3 regions of the Paenibacillus sp. CH40 genome follow, and region 1 is predicted to be linked to each of the others. Evidence: riboswitches for the same ligand, from Rfam matches in the RefSeq annotation. Region 1 holds a riboswitch; each other region holds the start of a gene.
The links. Region 1 has a riboswitch for thiamine pyrophosphate ahead of NLX73_RS05005 (thiamine phosphate synthase). Riboswitches for the same ligand answer to the same signal wherever they lie in the genome.
Positions count from the first base shown of each region.

Region 2: another riboswitch for thiamine pyrophosphate. It lies ahead of NLX73_RS17910 (ABC transporter substrate-binding protein); the one in region 1 lies ahead of NLX73_RS05005 (thiamine phosphate synthase).
Region 3: another riboswitch for thiamine pyrophosphate. It lies ahead of thiC (phosphomethylpyrimidine synthase ThiC); the one in region 1 lies ahead of NLX73_RS05005 (thiamine phosphate synthase).

Region 1 is NZ_JANAVQ010000001.1:1,137,027-1,141,257, reverse strand. It holds gene NLX73_RS05020 (thiazole synthase) at 1-287, opposite strand, end outside; gene thiS (sulfur carrier protein ThiS) at 290-493, opposite strand; gene thiO (glycine oxidase ThiO) at 490-1,638, opposite strand; gene NLX73_RS05005 (thiamine phosphate synthase) at 1,702-2,295, opposite strand; TPP riboswitch at 2,560-2,668, opposite strand; gene NLX73_RS05000 (ABC-F family ATP-binding cassette domain-containing protein) at 2,762-4,231, opposite strand, start outside.
Region 2 is NZ_JANAVQ010000006.1:53,234-57,464, forward strand. It holds gene NLX73_RS17900 (MTH1187 family thiamine-binding protein) at 1-208, opposite strand, end outside; gene NLX73_RS25005 (hypothetical protein) at 334-468, opposite strand; gene NLX73_RS17905 (hypothetical protein) at 522-704, shown strand; gene NLX73_RS17910 (ABC transporter substrate-binding protein) at 712-1,755, opposite strand; TPP riboswitch at 1,948-2,057, opposite strand; gene NLX73_RS17915 (pyridoxamine 5'-phosphate oxidase family protein) at 2,328-2,762, shown strand; gene NLX73_RS17920 (bifunctional 2',3'-cyclic-nucleotide 2'-phosphodiesterase/3'-nucleotidase) at 2,984-4,231, shown strand, end outside.
Region 3 is NZ_JANAVQ010000010.1:104,793-109,023, reverse strand. It holds gene thiC (phosphomethylpyrimidine synthase ThiC) at 1-1,617, opposite strand, end outside; TPP riboswitch at 1,804-1,916, opposite strand; gene NLX73_RS22380 (IclR family transcriptional regulator) at 2,071-2,814, opposite strand; gene NLX73_RS22375 (alpha/beta hydrolase) at 3,113-4,150, shown strand.

The DNA of each region.
Region 1 (4,231 bases):
TTTATCATATCGCACAGGCCGGAGGCTTTTGCCAATTGGGCAATACGAATCGCCTCCTCTGCTGTTGTAGCCCCTGCTGTGTTGGGAAGAAGTGTATACCGGCTCAAATCCAGCATATCGAGAAAATGCTGCTTATCCCGTTCCTCCAAGTTCAATCTCCGTACAGCAAACGTCAATATTTCCGTCTCAGCAGCCTCTACGGCTTGGGATTGGATATCCAGATCAGAGAATTTTCCTGTTCCCAACAACAACCTCGAGGTAAAAGATGCTTTTCCAATGGTTAACATAATCAACCGCCTCCCACAAAATGTACAATCTCTAGGCAATCTCCATCCTTCAGTACCGCTTCATCATGATCTTCACGGCTCAATATATGCCGGTTCAGCTCCACCACTACGGTTTTCACCTTTACATCAAGCTCATGTAGCAATTGATTCACATGAGTGATTCGATTAGAAAAGGTCATGCTCTGGCCGTTAATCGTCAGCTTCATAAGCTTTTCTCCTTGAGGAGCTCAGAAGAAAAACTACTTATCCCAAGTTCTGCTGCACCAGCCCCATTAAGCATAGCTGCCATCGCACGCCCGGTAGCATCACTCAGCAGGACACCGTTGCGATAATGCCCGACTGCAGCATATACGCCCTCGACCCCAGGAACAGTGCCTATAAAAGGGTGACCTGATGCAGCCTGCGGACGTAAGCCTGCCCAAGTGCGTATAAAAGAAGCTTCACGGACGCGCGGCAGCCAGGCAGAGGCACGTGCCAGCAAGCCCTCCAAGCCTCCTACGGTCACTTGTTCGTCATATTGATGCGGAAGGCTCGTTGCCCCAATCCAAAGCTCGTTATTCTGTTTAGGCACGAGGTAAATATCATCAGCATAAATGGTGTATTCTAATGGGTGATCCTTCAAGGAGACCGCTACCGCTTCGCCCTTGACCGGATAAAGTGGATATTCAAACCCAACCTGCGCCAGTAATTTCATGCTATCCAAGCCTCCAGCAATAATGACCTGATCGCAGGAAAAAAAGCCGCTATCTGTTCGGACACCGCAAACTCGACCATCCTGAATGATCAGTTGCTCTGCCCGTGTACCAGACCATACCGTTGCTCCCAGCACCGCAGCAGCACCTGCATAAGCACGACAAAGCTGGACAGGAGCCACTTGTGTCTCCTTTGAACGATATATTGCTCCGATCGCTTGTTCATCCAAACCTGGAATTCGTCGGGCCAATTCCCTCGCATCCCACCAGATAGGACAATCATCCTCTCGCGTTTTAGCAGCTTTCCAGCGTTTTTGGCCTTCGGTTTCCGTACGGAAAGGGGTCACAAATCCTTCTGTACGGAATTCCACCGAAATACCCGACAAACGCTCCAGATCACAGACAAGCTCAGGGAATGCATCTCGACTTTTGCGAGCAAATCGTGCCAGCTCAGAGTCGGTGAACTCTTCACTTTCCGCTGCCAGCATTCCAACTGCTGCTCCTGAGGCTCCCTCACCCGGGATCAATCGTTCCAGCATGATCGTACTTCTTCCCTCCTTGGCCACATGATAAGCAATGGAACTGCCGATGACACCTCCACCTATGACCAAGCATTCAGCATGTCCTATCGCTCTTGCCTCTGTGTGTATCTTTAGCATTTGTTCCGTGTCTCCTCTCCATAAACATTCTGCTTTCAGCTTGCCTCTACTCTCGTTTTCTCGCTACAGGCTGTGAACTACAAGATCTGCCATTCGCCTATATTCCATCGCAGCTGCAACGGGCGACTCAGCCTCCCATATACCAGACATCACCGCAATTCCGCTTGCTCCGGCCATATAAAGCTCCGGGATATGGTGCGGTTGTATGCCGCCCAGCGCGATCACCGGAATGTTCGACAGCCTGCAAATATGTTCAAGCTGAGCTAAACCCCGCGGTACAATACCGGGCTTACAATGGGTCTCATATACGTGACCATAAAGTACATAGTCTGCTCCTGCCTGCTCGGCAGTCTGCGCCTCCTCCAAGGAATGCACAGACACTCCACAGCGTGTACTCTTTGAAAGTAGGCTTTTCACATCCACAACACGTAATCCATTAGCTGGTAGCTGGACGGTTCCAACCAAAGTAAGTAAAGCTACATCCACACGATCATTTACTACAATTTGTTGCAAAGGAACTTCCTGCTCCACCATGCTGCGAGTCAAAGAAAGCAATGCAGAGGCACCATTCTGTTTTAAACGTGCGTGTACATAATGAACATACGGACAAATCATAGCAGCCACTCGGGCGGCTTGTGCAAAAGTGCCCTTTTCCATCGAAATTGCGTGTAATTCGATTTTGTCTTCACCTCACATTGGATTAAAGGATCTAAGCTTAGCAGCCACGTCTACCAGCAGTAATGAAAGGGGATTGTATGTGAATCCGTCTACGGAAGCTCGAACAACTTAAAATGAACGAAACGCAAAAAAACCACTTCCCCAAGGAAGTGGTTTAACGAACGTCCAATAATCGAACGGACCATGATATCCGTATACGTGTATCGTCCCACGCACAAACAAAATAAAGATGGTGTTGCCTTGTTTGTACGGCGCTCACTTCCCTACGCTGGCATAACCCAGATCAGGTGCAAAGGGTCCGAAATCCATTTATTCCGTCTCAGCCGCATCGGCGGCTCCCCTAGTGTGACTATTTTATTGTATAAGCTATAGATAGCTTAGCATATTTTCCTAATTCTGCAAACCCCACTTCGTGTGAAATATGCAGAACTGGATTTAACTGATTTTAGTTAACTTTACTTGACCACTCTTCCACATTCCACGTTTTGGTTACCCAATCCTCGTAAAAGTCCGGTTCGTGAGATACAAGCAATACCGTCCCTTTGTATTCCTTCAAGGCACGTTTCAGCTCATCCTTTGCTTTTACATCCAAGTGGTTGGTAGGCTCATCGAACAATACCCAGTTGCTTTCACGCATTAACAGTTTGCAAAGACGGACTTTAGCCTGTTCTCCACCACTAAGCGCAGATAGCGGACGTGTGATATGCTCATTTTTCAAACCGCAGCGCGCCAAATGCGCTCGTACTTCATGCTGGTTCAAATGCGGAAATTCATTCCACACATCGTCAATCGGTGTAATTTTCTCTGCCTTTACTTCCTGCTCAAAATAAGCGGGCTGCAAAAAATCACCTTGATAGGTTTTTCCACTGATTGGCGGAATTTTTCCCAATATGGTTTTGAGCAATGTCGATTTACCGACACCGTTGTAGCCGACAATTGCAATTTTTTCGCCACGTTCAATCGTCATGGACATCTTAGGCAAAAGGGCATGTGTATAACCAATCTCAAAATCAATACCCTCAAATACCGTCTTTCCGCTTGCACGTGCCTCTTTGAATTGAAAGGTTGGTTTTGCGGCTTCTTCAGGCTTATCAATACGTTCGATCCGATCAAGCTGCTTTTCACGGCTCTTTGCTCGGCCTGAGGTAGAAGCACGCGCTTTATTACGCTGAATAAAATCTTCCTGTTTCTTAATAAAGTCCTGTTGCTTCTCATAAGCATCAATATGCTGAGCTTTGTTCAGATCCGCCATTTCAAGAAACTTTTCATAGTTAGCTGAATAACGGGTCATCTTGGCAAATTCAAGATGGTAAATAACATTAACGACCTGGTTCATAAACTCAGTATCATGTGAAATAAGGATAAAAGCATAGGGATAATCCTTCAAATAGCGCGTAAGCCATTCAATATGCTCTACATCCAAATAGTTGGTAGGCTCATCCAACAGCAGGACATTCGGCTTTTCCAACAGCAACTTGGCAAGAAGCACTTTTGTTCGTTGCCCGCCGCTAAGTGCAGATACATCCCGATCCAGTCCTATGGCCGACAGACCTAGTCCATTCGCCATTTCTTCAACCTTCACATCAATGAGGTAAAAATCCCCCATATCCAGTTGCTCCTGAATTTCACCCATCTGTTCCAGCAACACTTCCAACTCTTCAGGAGAAGCATCCCCCATTTTGTCAGTAATCTGCATCATTTCCTTTTCCAATTCCAACAAAGGAAGAAAGGCGTCTTTTAATACATCACGTACCGTTTTGCCCGGTGTCAGCTTGGTGTGCTGATCCAAATAACCGTAACGTACACGTGGAGTCCATTCCACTTTACCCTCATCCTTAAGCAATTTTCCAGTGAGAATGTTCATGAGTGTCGATTTACCAACACCGTTAGCTCCTACCAAACCTACACGTTCCCC
Region 2 (4,231 bases), on a different contig from region 1:
TGCCCGCTTCCGTCAAAGCCTCGTGCATTTCTTTAACCACTTTCAGCAACTCGTCGAGCTCGCCCTCCATGGTCGTATCCAATGGATTCACCTGATGTTTGACGCCGGAGCGCTGAATGACCTCAATCGCCTTATCTACATACGGGTAAGAGTCCTCGTTATTAGGAGTTTTAGGGATTACTTGAATACTGAGCAGTGTGTTAGCCATGAAATTCACCTGTCCTTTATTGTGGAGTTGTTTTGAGAAAATAGGGTGGTTTAAAGCGGGTGAGACCGCTTCGCGTTTCATTTGATCTTACGATCGCTGTTGCCGTGGGATTCTTTGAATAAATTTTAAAAGGTAAGAATCCCACGGCAAAGGCGAACGCTGCGCTTCTCCAGATTCAAATGAACCGCTACGCTGCCAACCGCCTTAAAAAGCACCTTATTTTTAAAGCTAGGTTGTACGTTATTTTGTATTTTTCTCACATAAGCGTACCTGCTTTTGCGCTTAGACACTATGAGACTAAAGAATAAACCAAGTGGAACGAGAACGAAGTGGGCGGAATGGTGCTGTACAAGCGTTAGCGTTCGCCTTTGTACCCAGATTTCAACCTCTGGATATTCATAAAAGAAATCTGGGTACAACAGCGATGGGAAGCACCATCCGACTGCGTAGTGGCGCTTCGTTCACTTCTCTAGTTCAGTCTTATTTAGTGTTTTAACAAATGATCAACGCTTGGGCAAGAAGTCGTTTGTGAAGGCTTTATCGACTTCCAAAGGCTTGCTGAGCAGCTTGCGTTCGTACATCCAGTCCGAATAGTTTTGCCATACCTCCGCTTTTTGCACACCCCATTGCGCGGCATCGTCCTGATAACGCGGGCTTAGCCATTTTTGGCTGGCAAGTACCAGTTTTTTATCCAGCTCCGGTACAGCTTTGCTTAAGATGTTCGCGGCTTCTTCTGGATGGGCGATAGTGTATTCATAGCCTTGTGCGGTAGCGTCCATGAACGCTTTGACTAGCTCTGGATCATTTTTTATTGTCTGTTCGTTGCTCACAATTACAGGTGTATAGTAATCGAGGCTTTTGGAATAATCTTTTACATACAGCATATCCAATGGCTCACCTCGAAGCTGGGCCTCAATTCCGGTCCATGCGTAGAAAATCCAGGCAAAGTCGATATCCCGCTTCACGGCTGTAAAATAGTCTGCATTGCCCATGTTGACGATCTTCACTTTGCTCACATCGCCTTTGTCTGAATCCATGATGGATTTCATGACCGCTTCTTCTACGGGAGAGCCCCAACCGCCGTATTTTTTACCTTCAAAATCTTTCGGGCTCTTAATTCCGCGATCTACCGGGGCTGCGAAGCCTGAGGTATTATGCTGAATCACCGCAGCGATGGATACAAGCGGCACGCCTTGCGTACGAGCCTGTGTGACGCCTTCTTGGTAGCTGATACCAAAAGGTGCAGCATTAGAGGCAACCATTTGATCGGCTCCGCCTGAACCAGGTTGAATAATTTGGACATTCAAACCCGCTTTTTCGTAAAATCCTTTGTCCTTGGCAACATAGAGTCCCGTATGATTCGTATTGGGTGTCCAATCGAGCACGACTTTAACATCTTTGAGCTCCTTTGCCGGAGTAGACGTTTGAGTGTTGGTAGCGGGAGCCGCTTCTTGGGATGTGGAGGGACTTCCACCGCAAGCGGTCAGGGTCAGGGCCATGAGCCACAGACTGATCAGTCCCAGGCTTAACATTTTCATGCGCTTCATCGTTGTGTTCTCTCCTTTAATTACCCGTTATCCGTCCAATCAGACAGCTTATGTTCCCCATTTTCATAAAAATAACATCTGCCGGACGCAATCTTTCCAACAACTTAATCTTCAACAAAAAAAGCGCCCCGAGGTTCCGGGACGCTTGCGCTTGTATATACCAAAGTAAGGGATGGTCCTATGTAAAAAAGGCACATCTTGCTTAAGCATTCCTACGCTGGCATTACCCAGATCAGGTTGTAAGGGTCAGTGTCTTGGGACACACTCTCAGCCGGCCGATTCCAGCACCCCTGGCATTGTATGGTTTAATGGGTTCATTTATTCGGGTTTACTACGACGATTATATGCCTTGAATGCGGGTCTGTCCAGCATGGAGGAAGAGATGGCGGTTCATTTGCCGAACGACAGGGTACACTTTTACTGTGAGCTTTGATCTGAAAATGAGCATGCATCAATCCGATCTGATCGGGTCATGTTATTTTCAGAACAGCTGCGCAGGTAGGTTCAGATGGGCTGGTGCCCAATGGCATGGCCGTAGAGAATTCTAATTCGTGAAAAGGAGTTGTTGTACTGTGGGTAAAACGGAAACATTGGATCGTAGCCAACTAGAACAAGCCATTGTGAAGGCTTTGGATAACAACAAATTTTGCTCGTTAGGTACGGTAGAGGGTGGCAAACCGAAAGTACGCTATATGGCCCTTTTTAACGATGGAATGAACATTCATCTGGCGACAGATCGTAAAACGCATAAAGTGGATGAGCTAAAGGATAATCCGAATGCTTATCTACTGCTGGGTTATGAAGTTGGCGGTACCAAGGAAGTCGTAGAAGTGGAGGCTACTGTCCAGATTACAGCTGATGAGGGGCTACGCAAACAAGTGTGGAACGATTCCTTGAAGGAATGGTTTTCCGGACCGGATGATCCCGATTATGTCATTCTGGACGTGAATCCGACTCGCATTGAGTATGTGGGTCAGCAAACGGAGCGCCAAGTGTGGAATAAATAACGAGAATATAAATGGATAAACCAGTGAATCTCCGAGTTTTTTAGGAGGTGTGCTGGTTTTTTTGTTTTTGAGAGAATTAATTATTTTTTCATAAATAATTTAAGTGAATGACTACTCTTTTGTCTGGCGTTGGATTAAAATAGAAATGGTGGGTTCAAGGCTTACATATATGTGCAAAAGTATGTATATGAGGCATACACCTTAATGAGGAGGGGTATATTTTGTTATTTCGTAAAAATTGGTTTAAAGGGTTTACAGCAACAGTTGTAGCTTGTAGCATGCTGGTGTTTTCAGCCGCTCCAACCTGGGCAGCTAGCAATTCTCGCGATAGCGCTACAGTGAATTTGCGGATCATGGAAACAACGGATATTCATGCATCCCTGATGAACTACGATTACTATTCGGACAAAGAAACCAACGAATATGGCCTGATTAGCACAGCCAGTTTGATCCAACAGGCGCGTAGTGAAACGAGAAACAGCATGCTGTTCGATAACGGTGATTTGCTGCAGGGCAATCCATTAGGCGATTATATGGCCAGAAATAAAACCTTCGAGAAAGAGGGCGGTGTCCATCCGGTCTACAAGATGATGAACTTGATGGGCTATGATGCGGCGACAGTGGGCAACCACGAATTCAACTACGGCCTCGACTTTCTGGAGAAATCGCTCAAGGGAGCCGATTTTCCTTACGTAAATGCGAATGTTTATGTTGATAAGGGGGGGCAAGCTACTAAAAATTATTTTACCCCTTATCGAATTCTTGATAAAACGGTAACGGATGAGAAAGGTGAAGAGCATGCGCTCAGAGTGGGTGTCATCGGCTTGGTCACACCTCAAATTATGCAGTGGGATGAAGCCAATTTAAAGGATAAGGTCGTTACGAAGGATATTGTGGAAACGGCGAAAAAGTTTATTCCTCAAATGAAAACAGAAGGTGCTGACATTATTGTCGTGCTTGCGCATACGGGTTATGAGGATGTGCCACAAACGCCAATGATGGAGAATGCCGTTAAATATTTGAGCCAGGTGGACGGAATTAACGCTATTCTGTTTGGGCATGCTCATAAATCTTTCCCTGGCCCTGATTTTAAAGAAATGAGCGGCGTAGATCTGGATAAGGGAACCATTAATGGCGTGCCGGCCGTGGAAGCTTCTTCATGGGGCAAGGATCTGGGAATTATTGACCTGAGCCTGGAAAAGAAAAAAGATGAGTGGCACGTAACGAATTCTCAGTCTGAAGTGCGTCCGGTTGTGAGTACCACAAACCAGGCTGTGCAGTTTACTCCTGACTACAAACTGACAGATTCGATCAAGGAAGAGCATAAAGGAACGCTGGATTATATTCGTCAACCTGTTGGAACAACGACTGCACCGATTACCAGCTATTTTGCATTAGTGCAGGACGACCCTTCCATTCAAATCGTGACGAATGCACAGAAATGGTATGTTCAAAACCATCTTAAAGGA
Region 3 (4,231 bases), on a different contig from region 1:
GAACTGATCCCGCCAGCGGAACTCGAAGCGCGCCTTGGACAAAGCATCATCCCGCTGCTGCGCCCGTGGATGCCCCTTTGCCAGATCGGCAGCATGTGCCGCAATTTTGTAGGTAATGACACCCTCGCGGACATCATCCTTATTGGGCAGACCCAAATGCTCCTTGGGTGTAACATAACACAGCATGGACGTCCCGAACCAACCGATCATCGCCGCCCCGATGGCTGAGGTAATATGATCATATCCGGGGGCAATATCCGTCGTGAGCGGTCCCAAGGTATAGAAAGGAGCTTCCTTACAAATCTCCATTTGTAAATCCACATTCTCTTTGATTTTATGCATAGGGACATGTCCCGGCCCTTCAATCATGACCTGAACATCATGCTTCCATGCGATTTGCGTTAGCTCGCCCAACGTTTCCAGCTCTGCAAACTGTGCTTCATCATTCGCATCATAGATACTACCTGGACGTAGACCATCCCCGAGAGAAAAGGCCACATCATAGGCTTTCATAATTTCGCAAATTTCTTCAAAATGTGTATACAAAAAATTCTCCTGATGGTGCGCAAGGCACCAGGCTGCCATGATTGACCCGCCCCGGGATACAATTCCCGTCATTCTATTCGCCGTCATCGGAATATACCGCAGCAATACACCCGCATGAATTGTAAAATAGTCCACTCCCTGCTCCGCCTGCTCAATCAGCGTATCGCGATACAACTCCCACGTCAGCGCCTCTGCTTCACCGTTCACCTTTTCAAGTGCCTGATACAGCGGTACAGTCCCAATCGGTACAGGAGAATTCCGAATGATCCATTCACGTGTTGTATGGATATTACGGCCTGTGGACAGGTCCATAACCGTATCCGAGCCCCAACGCACAGCCCAAGTCATTTTCTCCACTTCCTCCTCGATGGAGGAGGTAACCGCAGAATTACCAATGTTCGCATTGATCTTCACGTGAAAATGACGCCCAATGACCATTGGCTCACTTTCCGGGTGATTGATATTCGAAGGCAAAATGGCTCGTCCAGCCGCCAACTCCTGCCGTACAAACTCAGGCTCCACCCCTTCGCGGATCGCCGCAAATTCCATTTCGGGCGTAATGATCCCTTGCCGCGCATAATGCATTTGCGTCACTGTACGCCCTTGCGAAGCACGAAGCGGACGATTGGTCACGCCGGGAAATTCCACTGTCTCCCGTTTGGAGCCAGGTTTCAGTCCATTATCCTCCGGCTTGACGGCGCGTCCCTCGTAAGCCTCCACATCGCCCCGTTCCAGTGCCCAAGCTCGCCGTAATGGAGGCAGGCCCTGACGGATATTGACCTGATAGGCTTCGTCGGTCATGGGACCGCTTGTATCATATACACGCAATGGCTCATGATGCTCCGTGCCCTGCGGCGTATGTGTAGGATGAAGAGCAATTTCCCGCTCTGGCACGGCAATGTCCGGCCGCGAGCCTTGAATATATACCTTACGGCTTCCTGGAAAGGGCGTTACCCCACTGGCTTGCTCCCCGTTTGTCTTCTCTACCTCAACTTCTTTTGTTCCTACCAATCTTACTTCTGCTGATTTCAATTCTGTTCCTTTTGTTCCTTCTGCCTCTGTCGGCTTCATTGTCCATTCCTCCCGTTTCGATGAAATGACACACCGATCCGGAACCATTCCCAGGGTGGCGCTGATCTATGCAAAAAAGCCGGTTCCCCAGGGAACCGGCTAATCTAACGAGGCAGCTATCCAGACAATGCGCATATGGAATAATCCATTCCAATGCGCCACTGTAGACAGCAGCCGCGTATACATTTCAATGGCCGATTACTTCCCTACGCTGGTATGATCCAGATCAGGTGCAAAGGGTCCGGAATCTTGCACGATTCCATCTCAGCCCGGCATTACAGGCTCCCCCAGTAACTGTGATACTTCTTTTCACATGAGGCGGATATAACAGACATCCGCCTTCCTTACCAGACTACTTCAAATTTATGGCTTTGGCAACCCTTTTAGGTTCCATTTACCAAGGAGACGTTCCCCATCAACTCACTCTGCTTGCTTCAACTGTGTTCATTCTTGTTACGGGAGCATAAGCCCCATTTCCTTCGCCGCTTCGATCAAAATCGGAGCAAAGTCATGTAGCGTCTCGGGTGCAAGTCGACTGACCGGGCCGGATACAGATAAAGCCGCAGTGACCTGTCCCTTCCGGTTCACAATTGGCGCTGCCACAGCAGCAGCCCCTGGCTCCCGTTCTTCATAGCTGGTCGCATAGCCCTTCTCGCGAATGTCCTGCAGCTGGGCTTTATAGACCTCCGGGTCTACTGAGGGCGGCCATTCATCCCCGCTTAGCAGGGCTTCCAGCTCCTGCAGCGGCATAAAGGCCGCCAGCACCTTGCTGGAGGCCCCTACAGCCAGCGGCATACGCGCACCTACAGGCGCGACTCTGCGGATCGCCTGATTGCTCTGCACGGCTTGTATCCGGATACGCATGCTACCGTCCCGTAAGTACAAGCTGACCGTCTCGCCCAGACGGTCACGTAGTCCTTCCATTGCAGGTTGTAACAACACCGCCGGCTCGTCACTTTGGGACAAATGCGTGGATAGCTCCCAAATGCGGAAGCCAAGTCGATATTTTTCCGTTTCGGCATTCCGAACGACAAAGCCCCGATCCTCCAACGTAGTCAGCAGCCGATGAACCGTGCTTTTATGTAGACCAATTTTGGAGGCAATCTCCGTCAGGCCAAGATCCGAATTTGCGGTAAAACACAGCAGTATATCAAGTGCACGCTCTACAGCGCGAACGGTTAATTTACGGTCTTCCATCGTGAACCGCTCCTCTTGTATCCATATTCGTTTCACACTATGAAACATGGTTACATAAATTATATAGAATAGTCGCGGCTACTGTAAACCGATGTTTTTGTGACAACCATATTACAGAACGAGAACAAACATCGACAATTCTTTGCATCATTTTTACTTTTCCGGTTCAGGCGTTGACTTTGGATAATCCCCATCATACGATAATAGGTATCTATACGGATCTACACTACTATTTTCAAGTGGAATTATACCTAAATTCTATGAAATGAAGATCAATTTTATATAAGGAGGCTCTTACATGATTTCGACATCCCAGCGCAACGCTCAGCTACAGACCGCTGTTCAGGAGCCGTCCACCCCACTCTTTAATCCCCGTCTGCTGCGGTTCAAGCACGTTGTGATTGCTCTGCTGCTGTCGGTCGTCTTTTTTCTGTTGTTTTGTTTTATTGCCTTGCATGCTTACATCGCATGGGTACTTACGAATCCCACCGTTGCACCACTGTACTCTAATCCGATGCAGGCCAAAAGCATGCCTTATGAGGAAGTCAGATTCCCTGCCAAGGATGGTAGCCGCATGGTACAAGGCTGGTATATCCCGGCGGATCAATCACGGAAAACGATTATTTTCAGCCATGGTTATGGGGCTAACCGCGAAGAAAGCTGGATTCCCATGTATGATCTGGCGCATTATGCCCACAGTTTGAACTTTAATGTGGTCATGTTCGATTATGGATTTGCGTCACAAAACAGCAAAGCAGTCGCAACCGGAGGCAAAGCAGAATCCCAACAGCTCCTCGGAGCAATTCAGCTTGCGAAGCAACGCGGCTCGTCGGAGATTATCGTATGGGGCTTCTCCATGGGGGCAGGAACCGCTCTTCAGGCGGGCTTGCAAACCAAGGATGTGGACGCAATGATTTTGGACAGCACCTTCCTGCTGGAACCGGATACGCTGTACCATAACATTCACAATCAAATTAATCTGCCAAGGCATCCGTCTTTGGAAATTCTAGAGTTGCTGTTTCCAGTTTTGAACGGTACCAGCTTGCATCAGATTCCATATCAGGAGGTTAAAAAGGAAAACTATCCGTTCCCGATCATGTTTGTGCATGGTACACAGGATGAAAAGGCTCCTTATCCCATTGCGGAAAAGCTCGCTGCCAATCAGACTAACCCGCTTTCCAGTGTATGGATTGTCAAAAACGGGATACATGAGCTTATTTTCAGAGAGCACCCTCGTGAATATTTGCGACGGGTATCGACGTTTCTAAGCAGTGTACAGGAGCTGGAGGATAAGAAAATCGTCGCTGATGCCCACAAACAAACGACTACGAAGTAAAAAATTATTTTTCGAAGAACTGTATTCTATTCTTCGCCTTGAAGAAGCCTGCCTATGGACACTTAACCCGTGCCGTAGCTG